2 regions of the Acetatifactor aquisgranensis genome follow, and region 2 is predicted to be linked to the other one. Evidence: a T-box and tRNA genes for the amino acid it is inferred to sense, from the RefSeq annotation. Region 2 holds a T-box; the other holds one or more tRNA genes.
The links. A T-box is a leader RNA that pairs with one kind of tRNA and senses whether it is charged. The one in region 2 lies ahead of pheS (phenylalanine--tRNA ligase subunit alpha), so its partner is inferred to be a tRNA-Phe.
Positions count from the first base shown of each region.

Region 1: it has a tRNA-Phe gene. The T-box ahead of pheS (phenylalanine--tRNA ligase subunit alpha) is inferred to sense a tRNA for this amino acid. The anticodon was not compared.

Region 1 is NZ_CALPDH010000009.1:3,638-17,658, reverse strand. It holds gene NFS35_RS09395 (NADH peroxidase) at 1-369, shown strand, start outside; gene rd (rubredoxin) at 403-576, shown strand; gene NFS35_RS09385 (AAA family ATPase) at 628-1,488, opposite strand; gene NFS35_RS09380 (hypothetical protein) at 1,485-1,730, opposite strand; gene NFS35_RS09375 (hypothetical protein) at 2,246-2,878, shown strand; tRNA gene NFS35_RS09370 (tRNA-Gly) at 2,962-3,034, shown strand; gene NFS35_RS09365 (hypothetical protein) at 3,429-4,079, shown strand; gene NFS35_RS09360 (spore germination protein) at 4,081-5,529, opposite strand; gene NFS35_RS09355 (manganese efflux pump MntP) at 5,724-6,317, opposite strand; gene NFS35_RS09350 (undecaprenyldiphospho-muramoylpentapeptide beta-N-acetylglucosaminyltransferase) at 6,396-7,457, opposite strand; gene NFS35_RS09345 (TIGR03905 family TSCPD domain-containing protein) at 7,571-7,816, opposite strand; gene NFS35_RS09340 (hypothetical protein) at 8,053-9,015, shown strand; gene NFS35_RS09335 (D-2-hydroxyacid dehydrogenase) at 9,150-10,112, shown strand; gene NFS35_RS09330 (GtrA family protein) at 10,166-10,612, shown strand; gene NFS35_RS09325 (5'-methylthioadenosine/adenosylhomocysteine nucleosidase) at 10,643-11,347, opposite strand; gene NFS35_RS09320 (S-ribosylhomocysteine lyase) at 11,456-11,935, opposite strand; tRNA gene NFS35_RS09315 (tRNA-Gly) at 12,192-12,262, opposite strand; tRNA gene NFS35_RS09310 (tRNA-Phe) at 12,298-12,370, opposite strand; gene NFS35_RS09305 (IS30 family transposase) at 12,499-13,533, opposite strand; gene NFS35_RS09300 (hypothetical protein) at 13,590-13,823, opposite strand; gene NFS35_RS09295 (hypothetical protein) at 13,816-14,021, opposite strand, start outside.
Region 2 is NZ_CALPDH010000031.1:36,049-43,620, reverse strand. It holds gene queA (tRNA preQ1(34) S-adenosylmethionine ribosyltransferase-isomerase QueA) at 1-698, opposite strand, end outside; gene NFS35_RS22090 (aminopeptidase) at 710-2,131, opposite strand; gene pheT (phenylalanine--tRNA ligase subunit beta) at 2,259-4,688, opposite strand; gene pheS (phenylalanine--tRNA ligase subunit alpha) at 4,772-5,800, opposite strand; T-box leader at 5,924-6,195, opposite strand; gene NFS35_RS22075 (hemerythrin domain-containing protein) at 6,426-7,572, opposite strand, start outside.

The DNA.
Region 1 (14,021 bases), on a different contig from region 2:
AAGGATCTCCGCGCTAACTTCGAGGGCGAGTGCTCTGAGGTGGGTATGTATCTGGCTATGGCGAGAGTGGCCCACAGAGAGGGTTATCCCGAAATTGGCCTGTACTGGGAGAAAGCCGCTTACGAAGAGGCAGAGCATGCCGCGAAGTTCGCAGAGCTGCTGGGTGAAGTCGTAACCGATTCCACCAAGAAGAACCTGGAGATGAGAGTGGACGCCGAGAACGGCGCTACCGCCGGCAAGTTCGATCTCGCCAAGAGAGCCAAGGCTGCCAATCTGGATGCTATCCATGATACCGTTCATGAGATGGCAAGGGATGAGGCCAGACACGGAAAGGCATTTGAGGGTCTGCTGAAGAGATACTTTGGCTAAACATTTCAAAACTAATAAAGGAGGCTGATTCATATGCAGAAGTATTTTTGTAATCCCTGTGGATATACTTATGATCCCGAGAAAGGCGATCCCGAGCACGGCATCAAGCCCGGCACCGCTTTTGAGGATCTTCCCGCTGACTGGTGCTGCCCTATCTGCGGCGTGACCAAGGACATGTTCCAGCCCTGCATCGACAACTACAATTAAGTACGAAAAAGAGCCGTTTTCCAGACGGCTCTTTTTTGCATGCACACCGCTTCACTGCCCGAACTCCCTCTCATGCTTCATGAAAAAATCAAAATACATCCTGACTCCCTCCAGCTGCGTCCACCGTTTTACATCCACCACATCCTCGTCCATGTCGTAAATCTTCGCCCCGCGCATGGCCAGCAGGAACGGCGAATGGGTGGATATGACGAACTGGCAGCCGAAGAAGCGCGCGGAATCCTCCAAAAACTTCGCAAACTCCTGCTGTCGCAAGGCCGAAAGGCTGTTCTCCGGCTCGTCCAGAAGATACAGGCCGTTCTCCTGAATCTTCTCGGAAAAATAAAGAAAGGCGCTCTCGCCGTTGGAATGTTCCCGCACATTGTCCATAAGATTGTTTCTTACATACCTGGACTGAGTCTTGCGGCGGGCCATCTGAACCTTTTTCAGCTGCTCATAGTCCTCCAAAGACTTCATCTGGAAATGGGAATATTTATTCTCAAGGTATTCCTCGAACAGTTCCTCCCGCTTCTGGCTGATACCATCGTTCAGGCATCTGAGGTTCAGGACGAAGTCGAAGACATCGTCGCTGGTGATGATTCTGCTGTTCTCCGAAACAGGCTCCCGCATCTCGAAATCGCACATTTTCAGGTAGTCCTCAAAGAAATTGGAGCGATTGTACACGGATTCCCTTGTGATTCCCAGCTTCTGGGCAACCACATTCAGCGCTGTGGTCTTTCCGGAACCGTTCCCGCCGTACAGAATCGTAATCGGCTCAAAATCCAGCATTCGCAAGCCATGCCCGGACAGGACCTGAAAGGGATAGAAACTGTCATAGCAGGTCCTCTTTATCCCCATCAGGAAATCGTATTCCCGCTCTATGTCCGGAAAGGAAAATTGTGACAGATATATCATTTCATCAGTTCCTTCAATTCCTCCAGAAGTTCCAAGTCCGACTGCTGCACCTTAATATTCGTTGTGATGGGCTCTTCCCCCGGCCTGGTGACTCTCAGTTCAATCACTGTCCCCTCCTCTATCTGTCTGGAAAAGACTGCTTTCAGAAAAGCGCTGAACTTCGGATGATTGCGGTTGAATTGATTTCTCGCCCCCATAAGCTTCAGCATCGAAGCAGCGTTCATGCCATTCATACCGTTCATTGATTTCCTCCCGCAACAGTATTTTATAATCTATTTTATAATCTTCTATTTAAAATTTTTTGCCACTTGTATAAACAGACAAGATATGGTAAAATAAGAATCGAGAATACAAGGACGTAATAATATCGGTGTACCACCACAGGAAGCTGGCACTTCCTGTGGCAAGGTTGGTAGTTGGCTACCACACGATACAGAACGAGTCTGCGATACACGCAAAATTATTATAACGCATTTGTGGTAAAATTACAATGCCTTTTGCGGCGTACGGGACTGGACCATCTGTAAGCCTTATGATATACACGAGGTGAAAAGTGTGGACGCATGCTTGACACCTCGTTCTTGATTCTCACCTGAATATCCTTGGCGGCGGAGCGCTCTGCCGCCCGGGATGTTCTAAGTGAGACCATAGTCAAAACAGACAGGCCTGCCGTAAGGCAGGCGTAGCGTGAAAGAAGCGTCCTCGGCGCTTTTTTCACAGACAACAGCATATCCGGGGACAGGGGGAATTCAAAAATATGGCAGAAATCAACAGTCTATTCATGGATGCCGCTGAAAAAGAAGCGGCTATTTTAGGACATGGCTTTCTTTACAAATTTTTAGATGAAGGCCGTATGCGGAGCAATTTCTGTGTGCTCACAGATAAGCGGGTGTATGTCAGGGGACTATATCTCCATAATACCTACAGGGCCTATCGCCTGAAGAAAGGCGAGAGCACCCTTGATGTGAGGGATATCATCAGTTCCGGGTTTTCCACCACCAGGCTGGGCATCGTCCTTGCGCTGGAGCTGCTGTTCGTAGTCCTCCTCAGCATTGCCACAGCCTTTTTCCTGCATTTTGTGGAGATTGTGGATCACCTTTATTTTGGATGGGACTCTATTATCTGGGCCTGTTCTATCCTGCTGGCGGTAGGTCTGGTGGCAGCACCCATCTACTTTTTTTCCACTCCTTTCAAGATATTCGTGTTGGAATATGCGGGCGGTAAGATTGCCTTTCTGGCTTTTGATTATCTGGAAGACGATTTTCGGACATTCCAGCGGGAGCTGTACAGGGCAAGGGATGCTTTCGCCCCCTGTGCGCCCCGGCAGATTGAGGCCGCGGAACAGGCTGAAAGCCAGGGGCCGGAAGATGATAAAATACAAAAATTGTAAAAATTCAAAAAATTGCTTGACAGACAGGAAAGTTTGCCGTATACTAATATAAGTGCAAGCGGTTATGATTGTTTGCAGGTAATGCGATAGTGGCTCAGTTGGTAGAGCGCCACCTTGCCAAGGTGGAAATCGCGGGTTCGAGTCCCGTCTATCGCTCTTTTATTTAAAGAAAACCTCACAAAATGTGGGGTTTTTAATTTTCATATATTCTTCTGCCACATCAATGTCGCGCTTGTTCAATACCTTCCGTCCCAATAATATTCATCTGCTTCCTGAGCACCGCCGCCGACTTGTATCTACAATTAGCAATGTAATCAATATATTAAGCGTAAAATTATTTTTCCTCCCAAGGCTTTCAAACAATATTAGTTTCAACCACCAAAAATCTCAAAACTTGACCAAAAGGATAAAACATTATGTAAATATTGATGTTCTATACACTATATTACGAAATTTCATAAAACCCATATTCTCCTTGCAAGCCATGAAAATTAGTGCTAAACTAAGTAATGTATCTAAAGCGTCATCATAAATTGAGGAGGAAAATGAAATGAAAAAAATGAGCAAGATACTGGCCGTACTGCTGGTCTTCGTCATGGCTTTGACCATATGCGGATGCGGTGGCAGCGACAGCGGAAAAGAATTGGTAGGAACCTGGTCTCTGGACTATGACCTGGCGGATCTCCTGGCCGGAGAGATGGGCGACGACTATGCGGGCTTCAGCGCTCCGCTGATGATGTCCATCTGCTTCGAGTTCAAGGATGACAAGACTTTCACCATGTATGGTGAGCAGGAATCTTTCAAGGCCAACTTCAACACATGGCTGGACGAGTTCCTGGCTTTCAGCGCCGAAATGCTGTACAGCGAGTTCTCCAATCAGGGACTGGACAAGGCTGGCGCGGATGCCGCTTTTGAAGAGACCTACGGCAGCAGCATCGAAGATTATCTCCGCCAGACTTTCGAGAGCCAACTGGATGTAGACTCCCTGCTGAACGAGATGACCACCAGCGGCAAATACGAGACATCCGGCGACAAGCTCTACATGGCTGAATCAGGGGAAGATATCGACAAGAGCGCATACGATATCTTCACAATCAGCGGCGACACCTTGAAGCTTGAGCTTCCTTCCGGCGCTGACCCCAGCGAGGGCGAGATTCTCCCCGGTCTGCAGTACCCTCTGGAATTCAAGAAAGCAAACTAATCTATCTGTGAACCTTGCCTCGATACCATATCCTGGAGGGCTGAGCCTTGGGCGTGGGACTGCGAAACAGCAGTCTGCCCAGGGCTTTTTTATTGAAAGGAAACAGGGGCCAGAAATAGCTGAACCCGCCGAAAGTAGGCGTAGTGGCCGCAGACAGCAGCACAAGCGCCAGACAGACCAGAAATCCTCCCATACCGAAGAAACCGGTGCCCACAATCAGCAGAATCCTGTAAAGCCGCACAGCGTCGCTGAATTCCGTATCCGCAACGGCCAGCGATGCCAACAGCGTCACGGCCGCGTAGAACAGCACGTCCACAGAAGCCCAGTTCAGGCTCACCGCGATATCCCCGATTATCAGTCCCCCCACAATGGACAGAGAGCCGGAAAACTTCCCGGAGCTCAAAGAAGAGGAATACTTGAACAGGTCCAGCAGGAACTCCACCGCCAGAATATAGAAAAACAGCCTCTCTTTGGTCAGTGCCCCATCCGAAAGCAGCCCCCAGTCCATGGCCATATCCGGAAAACAAGCCGTAATCAGCAAAAACAGCGGCAGCAGAAGCAGGCTCACAGGAATGCACAAGAAACGCACCAGCCGGAAATATGTGCCCACAGAGGGGCTTTTGTAATAATCCTCCGGGCTCTGGGTGAACTGGAAAACCGTACAGGGGAGAATCAGCACAAGGGGCGAATTGTCCACCAGCACCAGGATATGCCCCTCCATCAGATAGCTGCAGGCCACGTCAGGCCGCTCCGTCATCCGTATGCTGGGCAGGGGATTCCACCAGTGCTTGTGCACCAGAAGCTCTTCCAGGCTCTTCGCCCCCATGGTCAGGGAAGTGACCTGCAGGGCATCTATCCTCTCCGCCAGCTTTTCCAGCAATTCTTCATTAACGGAATTCCGTATATACGCAACCGCCACATCCGTCTTGCTCTCCTGCCCCACGCTATGCATGGAAAAAACCAGACCCTCGGACCGCACCCGGCGGCGGATCAGGTTGGCATTGAACAATAAGGTCTCTACGAATCCGTCCCTGGCCCCCTTTGTCGCCCGCTCTAAATCCGGCTCCGCCACGCCTCTGGCGGGATAGGTGCGCACATCTATCAGTATAGCCTCTGAAAAGCCGTCCACCAGCAGGACCACCGGGCCGCTGAGCACGTTCCTGAATATGTCCTCCCAGGAACCGCACAGCGAAGCCTGGGCATATCCCAACTTTCCATCCATATACCGCACAATATCTGCCACTTTTTCGTCTTTCATGTAGGAGGCGTCCTGCAGATCGGAAAAAATCTGCTGCAGCACCTCTGTCTTGCAGAACCCGTTCAGGCCCAGAAAAAAAGCCGGAGTCTTTCCCAGATACAGATGTCTTGTCATAAAATCGAAGCTTTCCCTGACCGGCAGATGCGCTTCGATGTAGCGGATGTTCTCATCCAACACAGGAGATAAAGCCATGGCATTCCCCACCTTTCAGAAACGGTTCAGTTCGTCCCACTCATTTTCCCCTTTTTCCCGGGGGCTTATTCCTGCTTTATGAAGTTTTTGGTATTCTTGCCAGGAAAAATGATGCGATGAAAGCTATGTAGAGCGAAACAGGAAGAACTCCCGTTTCGCACAAAAGAATCTGTCAGCATTGCGGTCATCCCGCCTCACCAGAACAGCTGCACCAGCCCAAGCCCGATCAGCAGTATGCCGGAAACCGGCTCTGCCACACAGCCTGCCAGCTGAAGCCCATGGCAGCTTCCCAGACGGTTGCCGGAGGCCAGAAACAGCACGGAACAGGCAAATGTAGCGATGGCCGCAGGCACAAGGGCCAGGCCCGCCAGGCTGGCGCTCAGGCCCGCGCTCAGGTTATTCAGGGAGAGCGTCAGGCTTAAGCCGAACACTTCCGAGAGCCTTAAAGAGGCGGCTGCCTCTTTGGACTCCCGCTCTCTGTAATCCGCCGGATATCCCGCAGGCGCCGCCCTGCAGCTTTTCCAGAAAGAGGCGCCCCACTTCGCGATGTAATACAGCCCCATGAGAATCAAAATCAGGCTTCCCGCGTATGCGCTGACCGCCTCCGGCAGAAAGGAAGCCAGCCGGTGCCCCAGCCCCACGGAGAGGCAGGTCCCCAAGAGAGTGATCAGGCTGATGGCCAGATTCTGCCAGAGTCTGATGCGCACCCTGCGCAGTCCGAAACTGATTCCCACAAGCAGCGCGTCCAGGCTTGCCGAAATCCCGAACAGGAGAGAAGCGATAAGCATAAATAATCTCCCGCTTCACAAAAGTCTTCTCTCTACTATATTCGCGATTCGGAAAAAGAGTGTGCCGTCCTCTTTTCCTTAAGCCGCTCCCTCGATCAGCTGCATAATCGTCCGGATGGAATCCATCTGGCCGCTGTCGTTCATGGCGTCCCGGAAAGTCTGCCTGGAGAAATAGAGTTCGTGCACCTTATCCACCAGCAGCTCAGTGGTCAGGTCGTCCTCGTTTATCACAATGGAAAAGCCCTGAGCCTCAAAGGATCTGGCGTTGAGCAGCTGGTCCCCTCTGCTGCTGGCGGCGGGAAGCGGTATGAGGATATTGGGCTTCTTCAGCGCCAGAAGCTCGCAGATGGCATTGGCCCCCGCCCTGGAAATCACGATGTCCGCCATGGCGAACAAATCCTTCAGCTCCGCCTTGATATACTCGAACTGCTTATAGCCCGGGGTATTCAGGAGCAGATTGTCCACCTTATCCTTGCCGCACAGATGGACCACCTGAAAATCTCCCAGCAGGCTGGGCAGAGCCTCCCGGACAGCCTTGTTCACATTGGCGGCCCCAAGGCTTCCGCCGATTACCATAATGACCGGCGTGTTGGCATTGAATCCGCATAAATCCAGGCCCGCCAGCTTGTTCCCCTGGGCCAGCTCCGCCCGGATCGGGGAGCCCGTCAGCACCGCCTTGTCCTCGGGCAGAAGCTTCAGGGTCTCGGGGAAATTGCAGCATACTTTCTTGGCCACAGGGATGCATATCTTATTGGCAAGCCCCGGTGTCATATCCGATTCGTGGATGATGCTGGGAATGCCCAGAGATGCCGCTGCCCGCACCACAGGAACGGACACGAAGCCCCCTTTGGAAAAGACTACATTGGGCTGATACTCTTTCAGAAACTTCCTTGCCTCGGAAAAGCCCTTTATGACCCGGAAAGGATCCGTCAGGTTCTTCAGGTCCAGATACCGGCGGAACTTTCCCGTGGCGATGCCAACATAGGGCAAATCGAAATCCCCGATCAGCCTCTTCTCGATGCCGTCATAGGAGCCCATATAAGTAATCTCATATCCTGCTTCTTTCAGAGACGGAAGCAATGCAATATTGGGGGTAACGTGCCCTGCGCTGCCCCCGCCTGTCAAAACTATTTTTTTCATAAAATGCCTTTCGGAATTAAGATTATACTGCATAACGCTGAATACTGCCTATTGCAATCATGCGCTTGAACCAGCCGGCGTTATGCAGTCTGGTTTTACGGCAAGTGAAATCATTAAGCAGTATAAATCATCTCTTCAAGTGCCTGTGCCAGCTGATCAGGACAGGAGGTCGGTTTCATGCCGCAGCGGATGCCCTTCAGACGCGAGATGGCCTCCTGGGGCTTCATTCCCTTTACCAGAGCGCTGACGCCCTGCAGATTGCCGTGGCAGCCTCCGGTGAACTTCACGGAGTCGATGATGCCGTCCTTTAATTCGATGTCAATCTGCTGTGAGCAGGTCCCATGTGTCTTGTACTTCAATGAATCCATTTTTCTCTCTCCTTTATCTTTCCCTATTAAGGTACATTCTAACAGATTTTGCCTTATTCTGCAATCGGTTTTTGCACGCTCCCGCATCGGGAAACAGCTGTTTTCCTGTCAGAAAAACATGGAAAAATGCGATGGAAAAATCTGTAAACTTAGGTGCCTCTGCGTTATACTGAAAGCATGGCAGGCTTGTCTGCCGTGAAACCTGCAAAGCAGAGAGGAGGTACACTATGTTTCGCGTATTTCAGGAAGAAAGACTGATAACGATCTGTATGTTTACCTGTCTGGGAATCAGCATCATCCTTCGGATATTTTTAGGGCTGCTGTACCGGAATATGATAAAAGAGGCTGACAACATGGCCTCCACGAAGAACAGGCTGCTGCGGCAGTGCAAGACAAAATTCGCCAGCTGCTACGAGCTCACCGGCGGAGTGGCGAACATACCCGTTTTTGTGGACAAGTTCCTGGGCAGGATGGCGCTGGGTCCTCTGTCCTTCGACACCCTCTACCACCTGTCCGGCCAGATGATGCTCCTGTCGGTGGTCTGCTCCGGCATAGGGGTGTGCAAGAGCATCCTGGGGGGACGGACCCTGGGAGATGTGCTGCCCTTTTACATCGCCAGCTTTTTCGGCCTGTACGCCTATTTCAGCATCTCCACAGTGGTGGATGTCAGCGGCAAGAAACGAGTGCTGAAAGTGAACCTGGTGGACTATCTGGAAAACCACTTATCCCCCCGCATCGAAATCACAAGGCAGGATATCGAGATGCTGTATGGAGAATCCGTGTTTGAGGAAAAGCGGGAAAGCCGTTCTCAGAACAGAGGAAAGCGGCGCAGGAGCGGACGCGGCGCAGCCGCCAGGCCCCAGGAGCGCCGTACACTGGAGCTGATGCCCATCGGAAACAGGCTGGCCGCCGGCGGGGAGGAACTGGCGGACACGGAGGCGGGGCAAGCCGTATCCGAACCGGTGCTGACGCCGCCCCAATCCGTCGGCTCCCAATTCCAGAATCCTTCCATGGCGGGTAATTCTGCTGTGGGAGATATCTCCGCAATGACAGCCCCCTCGGCTATGGCTGGTTCTTCAAGCATGGCCGACACCTCAGCTATGGCCGACGCCTCAGCCATGGCTGACACCTCAGCCATTGTTACCGAGGAAGAGCTGGAAGCGCTGCTGAAAGAATTTTTGACTTCTTAATATGGGTGATTTTCACAATTGATTGGAAATTTTCCCAAATTGACTTGAATTTGTGATATAACTTTGCTACACTGAATTGGACATGAGCCTGCGGACAAGCGCTTCGCAGGCTTTCCTGACGGAGGAGCAAATATATGAAAATCGTGATTTTAGAGAGAAACAGCGTAGGGGCGGATATGTCCGCAGACTGTATAAGCGAACTGGGAGAAGTCACCGTTTATGACAATACTGTCACTTTAGAGGAAGTCCGGGACCGGGTCAGGGACGCGGATATCGTCATCGCCAACAAGTCGCCCCTGAGGGAGGAGACCCTGAAAGACGCGCCAAACGTGAAGCTGATCTGCGAATTCGCCACCGGCTATGACAACTGCGACCTGGACTACTGCAAATCCAGAGGTATCAAGGTGGCGAACGTGCGGGATTACTGCACAGCCATGGTTGCCCAGCATACTTTCACCATGGCGCTTGCCTTAAGCCAGAAGCTGTTCCACTATGACGCCTATGTGAAATCCGGCGCCTACAGCGCCCAGGACCGCTTTTCCAATTTCGACCTGCCTTTCTGCGAGCTGGAGGGCAAGACCTGGGGCATCGTGGGAATGGGCAATATCGGCAGGCGCGTGGCAAAGATCGCGGAGGCCTTCGGCTGCAGAGTGGTCTTCCACTCTGTCACGGGAAAAAGCTCCTGTACGGAATATCCCCGGCTGGACAAGGACACACTGCTTACAGAGTGCGATTTCCTGTCCCTGCACTGCCCCTTAAGCGACCTGTCCCGGGATTTCATCGATGCCCATGCCCTGAAAAAGATGAAAAAGACCGCCATCCTGTTGAATGTGGCCAGAGGGCCGGTGGTGAACAATGCCGATTTATATGAGGCCCTGGAAAGCGGCGAGATAGCCGCTGCCGGCCTGGATGTGGTGGAAAAGGAACCTCTGACCCCGGACAATCCTTTGAGCAGATGCAAGGACAGCGTAAAGCTCATCATCACGCCCCATCTGGCATGGGCCAGCGTGGAGGCCCGCAGGCGCTGCGTTGAGGAGGCTTATCTCAATATCGCCGCTTACCTGCGCGGAGAAGACAGGAATATCGTCAACCCTTGACGGGCCTGTTTTAACATCCGCAATACCAAAAAGCCGGCAACAGGAGGAAACCAATGATAGAGAAATGTAAAGCACTATACAAGAAATATGAGGAGATCATCGTCTACCTCATCGTGGGCGTCATGACCACCATCGTGTCCTGGGCGGCAAAGTTCCTCGCCAACGCCCTGCTCTACGACAATACTATGTACCCCACCCCCGTGCAGAATACCGTGCTCAGCACCATCAACTGGGTGACGGGCGTCATCTTCGCCTATTTCACCAACCGCAGGTTCGTCTTCAAAAGCAAGGTGCCCATGCGCCAGGATGCCCCGAAATTCGTGCTTTCCAGGGTGGCCACATGGATTCTGGACATCGTGGTGATGCAGGTGCTGACAGCCCTGAACATCAATCTGGTGGTGGCCAGCGTGATATCCGCCGTACTGGTAACCATAGCCAACTATATCTTCAGCAAATTCTTCGTCTTCAACAAGAAGAAAAAGCCGGAAGGCTCCGCATAGAATATGGCATCGTTCAAAAAGGACTTCCGCTCAGGGCAGAAGTCCTTTTATCATTTCTTTCACCAGCGCAGCGGAATGCTTCGCTGCCGCCGCCTCAAAGGTAGGGTAATCCATCTCCGCGCTGTCGTCCGCCTTGTCCGAAATGGCCCGGATGATGACGAAAGGCAGGCTATTGAGATACGCACCGTGGGCGATGGAGGCTCCCTCCATCTCCGCGCAGTCGCCGTGGAACTGTGCAATCAGGCGTTCCTTCACTTCCCTGCTGGAGATGAACTGATCGCCGCTGACCACCCGGCCATACATGACATGAATGTCAGGATTCACCTTTTCGCAGGCCTCCTTAGCCAGCTCCATCATCCGCTCATCCGCCTTGAATTCCCTAAAGCCCATCTGGGGCACCTCTCCGGGCTGATAGCCGAAAATCGCAGCGTCCATGTCGTGGTGCAGGGCGTCCCTGGATATCAGGATATCTCCGATGTCCAGATCCGCGTTCAGGGAACCTGCCACGCCGGTATTGATGACATGGGATACCCAAAATACATCTGCCAGAATCTGTACACAAAGCGCCGCGTTCACCTTTCCGATGCCGCAGCGGACAATGACCACAGGGACATCATTCAGGGTTCCCTGGAAAAAGTCCATTCCGGCTTTCTTCACCACTTCTGTCACAGTCATTTCTTTCTTCAGCTGTTCTACTTCCAGCTCCATCGCTCCGATAATGCCAATCTTTGTCATATCCTCCTCGTTTCCGCGCAGGTTTTCCTCTCTGCACCCTAAACAGTGCGGCAGTCTGCCCCCTGCGCAATCATGCTTCGCCAGTCCGCCTGCTGACAGGCAGTCATCTTATTCCGGGTAAACCAGCCTGCTGTCGTCGATTCCATAGAGCACATTGTCCAGATATCTCTTCGCCAGGTAATTGGCCATGGGCAGGTTCATGTCCAGATAATTGCCGCAGTCTTTCGGGGAGGCGCCGGGCACCTCATCCCTATAGTCCCGGATGAACTCATACATCTGAACCATCAGGGGCAGGATGTCCTTTGAGCTGTAATCCCCGGCCAGCAGCAGATAGAAGCCGGTACGGCATCCCATGGGGCCGAAATAGACGGTCCTGGGGCCGTATTCCGGGTGGTTGCGCAGGAAAGTGGCTCCCAGATGCTCAATGGTATGTACCTCCGCCGTATTCATGACAGGCTCCTCATTGGGGCTGGTCATGCGCAGGTCAAAGGTGGTAATCGTCTCTGCCCCCGCCGTGTCTTTGCGGGACACATAGACACCTGGCTGCAGTTTGATATGATCTATTGTGAAGCTTGCGATTTTTTCCATATGAGTCACATTCCTTTCTTTTCTATCTATTTCGCCGACACCGATTTTATCATGTGCGCAGCACCGCATATAATCTTTATGACCACGGCCGTTTCCTGTCCTGAATAAGGCCATTGTACCATACAGACCCGATTTTATCAAGTTCCCTCCCCCTCGAAACATTGCCCTTTTCCAGATATCCGTTAACCTCACTATTGCTTCGGCCTGAAAAAAGAGCCTCCGCTCAGGACAGAAGTCCTTTTTATCATAACAAAAAAGCAGGTGATGGGAATCGAACCCACATATCCAGCTTGGAAGGCTGGTGTTCTACCACTGAACTACACCTGCATAAGTATTGCCTGTTTAATTTATCGAATCCCAAATGCCCAGAACCGGAATCGAACCAGTGACACGAGGATTTTCAGTCCTCTGCTCTACCAACTGAGCTATCTGGGCCTGCTACATATTCCTGCGTCACAACACTGATTATTTTACACTGAAATGAAGCTTTTGTCAATACTTTTGCAAAATTTTTTTCCATCCTGCATTTTGTCAATAGTTATGCAACAACTTTTTGAAAAAATTTAGGCCAGTTTCTTGATTTCCTCTTCAAAGAGTTGGGCGGAAGTCTTAAACCCCAAAATCCCCCTGGGATAGTTGTTTATCCAGGTTTCTATATACTCTATGTCCTTATCCTGCTTTTCCTCGAAGTCCTCCCCTTTTGGTATATGGCGGCGGATAAGGCGGTTACTATTCTCGTTTGTGCCCCTCTCCCAACTGCTATATGGGTGACAATAGAAAAGAAAGGTCCGCTTTTCCCCATCATGCAAAACAGACCGTTCTAACCCCTCATAGTCCGCAAACTCCACCCCATTGTCCACGGTGATACTTCTAAAGACTTTAGGGAACATATCGCCCCATTTCCTTTCCAACCGGTCCAGGGCTTCCACTACGCTTGCCGCCTTTTGGTCTGGCATCTTAATGATGATTTCATCCCTGGTTTTACGTTCTGTTAATACAAGCATACATGACTTTGTAATGCCCTGCTTTCCCTTTACCGTGTCCATTTCCCAATGTCCAAAGGTTTCCCGGTCCTTTACTTCCTCCGGGCGGTTCTCTATGCTCTCCCCGGCGGATGCTCTTTTCTGCACCTTTACTTTCTTATTATGCTTTTTCCTCTTCCCTTTTATCGGCAGGTCCTTATTGGTTAATTTTAAGAAAATACCATTGTCTATATATCTATATAAAGTCCTCACACTGATAGAGGTCTTAAACTCAATCCCACTTTGGGTTACTGCTGCCAATGCGGCTTCCGGGCTATACTTATCGTTTACAATCTTATCCTCTATGTATTCAGCTAAAGGCATATCATTCCCAATTTTAAGACTGCGCCCCTTTCCCTGGGCGTTCCAATCATGGTTCTTTTGCCCCAAATCACTGCTATACCTCACTTCCTCGGTATAGTCACTATTTCTATGGGTATATTCTCCCCTTTTCATTTCCCGGTATATGGTGCTTCTATGAACGTGCAAATACGCCGCAACCTCCGTTACCTTATGGCCGGAATTAAGCATTGTTTCCATCTTTATCCTATCATTTTTAGTTAAATGCTTCCCCATGAAATCCATCCCTCCAAAAGAAACGGACACGGAAAGAATCCGTGCCGTCCAATGTCCTATTTTTTTACATCCTCTTTAATCTCTTCCCGGTAAGTGATTTCAATGGTGATGCAAAACGCATCTTCTAACGAATCATAAAAATATTTGTCCCTGCCGCTGTCATATCGTACTATTTTATAATTTCCGCCGGAAACCTCCGCTTCAATCTTCTGGATAGTTCCGCTTTCTATCAGCTTTTTTACCTTTGCCCTGCTGCCTTTCTTTATTTCTCCAATACATACATCACCCATAAAGGCTTGAATAGGTTCTACCCCCCCCGAACAAAAGTTCTATTTTTCCGCACAATTCATATTCATAGATTTTTTCATCTTCCAGGCCGCTTTCTATGATTTCCTTTTTGGAAAGTTTATAGTCCTCGTTTTCCTCCACAAGTTCCATAATATCTTTCATGTGGGCTTCTACATTATCCAGTTTATGCCGCTGTGTCT
Region 2 (7,572 bases):
CGGGATATCTGATAATGCTCCGAGTGCATGTGATGTTCCAGCACATTCTCCTCTTTCACGGGGCGAAATGTGCCAAGTCCCACATGCAGCGTCACATAGGCAAGCTTTACGCCTTTCGCCTCCAGCTGGCCTAAAAGCGCCTCTGTAAAATGCAGCCCCGCCGTAGGCGCGGCTGCAGAGCCCTCATGCTTTGCATAAACTGTCTGATAGCGGTTTTTATCCTGAAGCTTGCGGGTGATGTATGGCGGCAGCGGCATCTCCCCCAGCCTGTCCAGCACCTCCTCGAATATCCCCTCATAGGTAAAGCGCACCAGGCGGTTGCCCTCCTCCACTGTCTCCAGGATTTCGGCTTTCAGCAGGCCGTCCCCAAAGGAAAGCTTCGTGCCCGGGCGGCATTTCTTTCCGGGCCGCGCCAGCGTCTCCCACACATCGCCGCTCTTTCGCTTTAGCAGAAGCAGCTCCACATGGGCGCCGGTGCCCTCCCTCTCGCCCAAAAGCCTTGCCGGGATGACCTTGGTATTGTTCAGCACAAGGCAGTCTCCCGGGCGCAGGAAGTCCGCGATTTCCCGGAACACATGATGGGAAACTGCCCCGGAGCGTCTGTCCAGCACCAGGAGTCTGGAGGAGGTTCTCTCCTCCAGAGGGTCCTGTGCGATCAGCTCCTCAGGCAGTTCAAAATAGAAGTCAGATTTCAGCATTCCGCCGCTCATTACATCCCTGCCCCCTCCGCGAACACGATGTAGCCGCGGTATGTCTCATATACGTCAGCCTTGCTGGTGGCCTCCCAGGGCGCATGCATGTTCAGCACCGGCACGCCGCTGTCGATTACGTTCATGCCGTACTCGGCCAGGATGTATGCGATGGTCCCGCCGCCGCCTACATCTACCTTGCCCAGCTCCGCGGTCTGGTAGACGATGCCCTTTTCATCCAGAATCCTGCGCAGATACGCGATGTATTCCGCGTTGGCGTCATTGGAGCCGCCCTTTCCTCTGGAACCTGTGAACTTATTGAAGACCATTCCCTGGCCTACAAAAGCGGAATTCTTCTTCTCAAAGCAGGACGCGTAGGCGGGGTCGAAGCCTGCGCTGACATCGGAGGAAAGCATGCAGCTGCGTGCCAGGCATCTCCTCAGGTTCAGCTCGCTGTACTCGCCGGTGAGGTTCATCAGCTCCGCCACCGCGTTCTCGAAAAATCTGGACTGCATGCCCGTAGCGCCTACGGAACCGATTTCCTCCTTGTCCACCAGAATGCAGCACAGGGTCTTTTCAATTTTCCCTACGTCCAGCATGGCGCGCATGGAAGTGAACGCGCAGACTCTGTCGTCCTGTCCATAGCCCAGAATCATGCTGCGGTCGAAGCCCACTTCCCTTGTCTTGCCCGCGGGCACGATTTCCAGCTCCGCGGAGAGGAAATCCTCCTCTTCCATGTCATAGGACGCTTTCAGGATGTCAAGGATGCCGGCCTTGATGGCTTCCTTGGCTTTTTCCTTGTTCCCGTCCTTCTCCTTCTCTTCCCCTGAAAGCACGATGGGCTTGCTGCCGATGATCAGGTCAAGGGCTTCCCCTTCGATGACCTTGGAGGCCTTTTTCTCCATTTGCTCTCCCGCCAGATGAACCAGCAGATCCGATATGAAGAAGACGGGGTCATCATCATTCTCGCCGATGCTCATCTCGATGGTGGTGCCGTCTTTCTTTACCACCACGCCGTGCAGCGCCAGGGGCAGCGCGACCCACTGATACTTCTTTACGCCGCCGTAATAGTGAGTGTCCAGATACGCGAAGCCGCCCTCCTCATACAGGGGATTCTGCTTGACGTCGATTCTGGGGCTGTCGATATGGGCGCCCAGGATGTTCATGCCCCCGGTCATGGGCTTCTCGCCGATCTGGAACATGGCGATGGACTTATTCATGCATACGCTGTAGACCTTGTCCCCTTTCTGCAGCTTCCTGCCTTCCTGAACCAGACTCTCCAGCTCCTGATAGCCCTCCGCCTCGATGGTGTTCACGATGGTGTCGATGCACTCACGCTCGGTCTTGCCGTTGTCCAGGAACTCCCTGTACTCCTGATTCAGCTTTTCCAGCTTCTCAAGCTGCGCCGCGTCATAGGTCTCCCACGTCACTTTTCTTTCCATTTCTTTATTCCTTTCTCGCTTTTCCGATTTTGTGGCAAATCTCTTCCCACAAGATACTTATATTGTAGCATACTTTCCGATTTATGGGAACTCCCCGCAGGGCAAAAGATTGTCCCGCGGGCAGGCTTTACTGCCGCAGTTCGATTCCCATCTGCTCTAAACCGTTCAGAATCTTCTTCATGACGGCATTGACGTCATTGTCCTCCAAAGTCCTGTCTTTAGCCCGGAAAGTGATGGAATAGGCCACCGATTTATATCCGGCCTTAATCTGCGCTCCCTCGTAGATATCGAAGAGCTGATAGGACTCCAGAAGCTTCCCGCCCCTCTGGGCAATCACTTTCTCAATGTCGCCTGCCAGAATCTCTTTCGGCACCACCATGCTGATGTCGCGGGTCACAGCAGGATACTTGGCTATCCCCTCGTACTTCCTGTCGAAAGTAGTAAAAGGAATCACCTCCGGCATATCCAGCACCGCCACATAGGCCTTTGCGCCAATCTCATAGTTGTCCAGCACCTCGGGATGGACTTCGCCCAGATAGCCTACGGTGGTGCCCTCATACTGAATCAGCGCCTGGCGGCCCGGGTGCAGGAACGGCTTCCCGGCGTTCGGATCGTATGCCGGCTTTTTCTTCATGCCTGTGCTGATGAAGAACTCTTCCACCACGCCTTTCATGGTGAAGAAATCCCCTTCCCCATAAAAGCCCAATGTCAGCTGCATCCGCTCCTCGGGCAGCTCCTCAAGGGGCAGACCCCCCGGCAGATAGATATTGCCCAGCTCATAGAGCCTGACATTTTTATTCCTGCGGTTGTAATTGGTGGCCAGGCTGGTCAGCATCCCATGCAGGGAAATCGTCCGCATGACGGAGAAATCCTCTCCCAGCGGATTGGAGATTGTCACGGTCCGGCGCAGCTTATCCTCTGCGGGAATCAACAGCTTGTCGAAGACTTTGGGACTCTCGAAAGAATAGTTCATCCCCTGGGAGAAGCCGCAGTACTCCGCGATGTCCCTTGCCTTCTGCTCAATGCGCAGCTTGTAGGATAGCTTGCCGGCGGTGGCCTCCCCGGAGGGCAGCGTGGTGGGAATCTTGTCGTAGCCATAGAACCTGGCCGCTTCCTCCGCCATATCCGCATCGCAGTTCAAATCCTGACGGAAATACGGTATCACCAGCTCGGTGGCGCCCTCCTGGTTCTTCACGGCCTCGATTTCCAGGCGGGCGAACATCTCCAGCATATCCGTCTCCTCAATGTCCGTCCCCAGAAGCGCATTATATTTCTCAGGGCGGAAAGGCAGCACCTTTTTTCCTGCCATGGGCTGGGCCACGTCCACCACGCCGCCTACCACTTCCCCGCAGCCCAGCTCCTCAATCAACTGGCAGGCGCGGTTGATGGCGTCCAACGCGTTGTGGGTCTCCAGACCTTTCTCGAATTTGCCGGAAGAATCCGTGCGCAGACCGATTCTCTTGGCAGACTTTCTGATATTGGGGCCGTTGAAGATGGCTGCCTCGAACAGGACGGTCTGCACCTTGTCGGTAATCTTGCTGTTCTCGCCGCCCATGATGCCGCCGATGGCCACTTCCTTTTCCGCGTCGCAGATCATCAGCACTTCGCTGTCCAGCTTCCGCATCTGGCCGTCCAGGGTCTGGAACTCATCTCCGTCCTTAGCCCGGCGGACAATGATTTTGTGCCCTGCGATGGTGTCCAGGTCAAAGGCGTGCATGGGCTGGCCGTATTCCTCCATCACGTAATTGGTGATATCCACCAGATTGTTGATGGGGCGGATGCCGCTGGCTGCAAGGCGCCTCTGCATCCACTTGGGGGAGGGGCCGATTTTGATGTTCTTGCATACTCTTGCGCAATATCTGGGGCAGAGGTCGGGATCGCGTACTTCTACGCTGATGTAGTCATGCACATCCTCTCCGTTGCCGGTCTCCTTCACCGCGGGCGGAAGGAAAGGCTTCCTGAAAGTAGCCGCCGCCTCCCTGGCCACGCCCAGCACGCTGTAGCAGTCTACCCGGTTGCTGGTGATTTCATATTCAAAAACGGTATCGTGCAGCCCCAAAAGCTCCACGGCATCAGCGCCCACCCGGGCGTCCTCTCCGAAGATATAGATTCCGTTCTCCGGCGCTTCCGGGTACATGTTCCGGTCGGAGCCCAGCTCCTCGATGGAGCACATCATGCCGTTGGAGGGCACGCCCCGCAGCTTGCCGGCCTTAATCCTGATGCCCTCCTCCGGCAGCGGACCGCCGTCGTGGCCTCCCGCCACCTTTCCGCCGTCTAAGACCACGGGCACCTTGTCGCCTGTCTTTACGTTGGGGGCGCCGGTGACAATCTGGATGGTCTCCCCGCCGATGTCCACCTGGCAGACAATGAGCTTATCCGCGTCGGGATGGCGCTCAATGGACAGAATCTGCCCCACCACGATTTTCTCCAGGTTCTTATCTCTCCTCTCGAAGCCCTCCACTTTCGTGCCGGACAGGGTCATCGCGTCGCAGTACTCCTGATCCGTGCATTCCAGTTCGGGCACATATGCCTTAATCCATGACAATGCTGTATTCATGTCTTTTTCCCTTTCTCAATATATTCAGTATTTCGTTTTATTTTATGCGTTTTAATATTTATCCGGGACATCCTGTTTTCGCCCTAGAACTGCCTCAGGAATCGGATATCGTTCTCGTAGAGCAGACGCATGTCGTCAATCTCGTACTTCAGCAGAGCGATGCGCTCCAGTCCCATGCCAAATGCAAAGCCTGTATACTCCTCAGGATCGATATTGCTCATCTCCAGCACATGGGGATGCACCATGCCGCAGCCCAAAATCTCAATCCAGCCGCTGCCCTTGCAGAACCGGCAGCCCTTGCCTCCGCATTTGAAGCAGGTCACGTCCATCTCCGCGCTGGGCTCCGTGAACGGGAAATGGTGGGGCCGGAATTTTACTTTCGTCTCCTCCCCGAACAGCGCTTTCGCGAATTCCGCCAGCGTCCCTTTCAGATCCGCGAAAGTGATATGCTTATCAATGACCAGCCCCTCAATCTGGTGGAAAGACGGGGAATGGGTGGCATCCACTTCGTCCGAGCGGAACACTCTGCCCGGCGCAATCATGCGGATGGGCAGCCTGCCCTTTTCCATCTCATGAACCTGCACGCCGGATGTCTGGGTGCGCAACAGGATATCTCCTGTAGCGCTTGCCACATAAAAGGTGTCCTGCTCATCCTTGGCCGGATGGTCCGCGGGAATGTTCAGCGCCTCGAAGTTATAGTAATCCTTTTCCACCTCCGGGCCTTCCACCACCTCATATCCCATGCCGACGAAGATTCGCTCCACTTCCTCCAGAGCGATGGTATTGGGATGTCTGTGGCCCAGTTCCGCCCTGCTGGCGGGAAGCGTCACATCGATGACCTCGGCCTTCATTTTGGCTTCCCTGACGGCCTTTTCAATCCTTGCCCTGCTCTCCTCCAGAACCTTTTCGATTTCGGCCCTGGCCTCATTCACCATCTGGCCTACTTTGGGGCGCTCCTCCGGCGCCACGTCCCGCATAGCTTTAAGCAGGTCGGTAAGCTCGCCTTTCTTGCCCAGGATACTTACCTTGAGTTCATTCAATTTGTCGGCGGAATCACAGTTTTTTATCTGTGAGAGCGCCCTTTCCCTGATTTGTTCCAGTTTTTCTTTCATCTTTTCCTCCTGTTCCTGTTTCCGTAACTGTCCGGCAATCCACGCCGTCTATGGCAGTCAGTGCTCCTGCCGGAAACTGCGGATTTCCACAAAAAATCCCCTGCAGTTTCCGAATACAAAACTGCAAGGGACGAAATATATTTCCGCGGTACCACCCTGCTTCCGGCATCCTGTCCTGTACAGAACACCGGCTCTCATTTGCGCGTAACGAGCGCCCCACGTCCTGGCTTACTGGCTTATCGCGGATATATTGACGATATATCCGCAATCCGCGTTCTGTCAGGCAGCTCCGGCGGGAAATTCACGATTCCTCTGAACTTAAGGAAGTTTCCACCCGATGACTTCCTCTCTCTGTAAGAAAAGCAACCGCTACTTGGCACCATCTATGCCTTTCAAATGCCTTATTAGTTCTTAATCATACTGTCTTCCCGCCAAAATGTCAAGGGAAATCCGGCACTTTTTTGGGAAGACATTTTTACATTATACTGCATGGTCTTACTCTTTCAGCGCTCTTTCGAAGCCGGGAATGCCCCCGGGAACGTAAGCTCTGCCCGTCCGGCGCCTCTTCCCATCCGATATAGGACACATAATAACCCGGAGCGGAAATCCTTACAAGTTTGACAAATCACCTCGCGGCCTTCTCGAAATAGGCCTTGATATTCTGCTTGATTTCTTCCGACTTCAGGGATTTGGGCAGATAGCCTGCGGGCTTCAGGTCCACTACCTTTCTGACGCTCTCCCTGTCCGTTCTGCTGGTGAGGAAAATGACAGGCGTGTCAGCCAGCTCCTCCTCTGCCCGAATCATCTCCAGCACCTGCTTTCCATCGCAGACTGGCATCTCATAATCTAACAGGACCAGATCCGGCTTATCCAGCGTCATGCTCCTGATTGCCGCCACGCCGGACTTAGCCAGCGCAACTGCATAGTCCTTACCCAGCAGCTCTTTCATGGCCTGCTGCATGACAAGGGAATCGTCTACCACGAGAATCTTCTTTTTCTCCGCCATATCCTGGGTCTCAAGATACTTTTTGATCTCCTCCATAGCATTCTCCGCCCTGATGGATGCCGCGCCGGTCCCCTCTACAGGCAGCGTCACTTCTTCGGTGAGCAGATGGGGCGCCGACACGCAAAAAGCGAAATATCCCTCTCCTGTATTGAACAGCAGGCTGCACTGGGAATCCCTTTTTGCAAATGCCCGCTCAAACTGATCATAGTTCAGCAGATTCTCATCCAAAACATCGAACTGACTCGCGAACGGGAAATGCTCCTTGACGCGGTCCACGAACTGCCTTGCCGTATACCGGGTGGCATTCATCATCATGACATCTACGCCCCTGGTCTCGGAGCCTATCATCTTGCCGATTGTATTGACAATCAGCTGCTCCTCGAACACCAGGAAAAACTCCCACCGCTCCCCTTTCTCCGTCCCATACATCAGCCTGTAGTAGAATCCTTTCCCGAACTTCTCCCCCCCATAGCTTTCACTGATGACCCTGGCATCCAGCTCGAACATTTCCCGGAGCTGCCCGATAATGAATTTCTTCATGGCTTCCTGCTTTTCAAAGGGAAGCAGATTCTCCCATTTGCTCTCCACCTGCCCTACGATTGCACGGTCCTCCGTCAATGTATGGCCGATGAGCCATCCGGCGCATACTCCCAGGAAATGCTTCACCGCTTCCTCAGAATAGTAGGACTCCGCGAGTTCTTTCTCTATCTCGGGAAGCGTCTTACGCCGGAATGTGTCATGGAGATGCCTGTGCCTGTCGTATCCC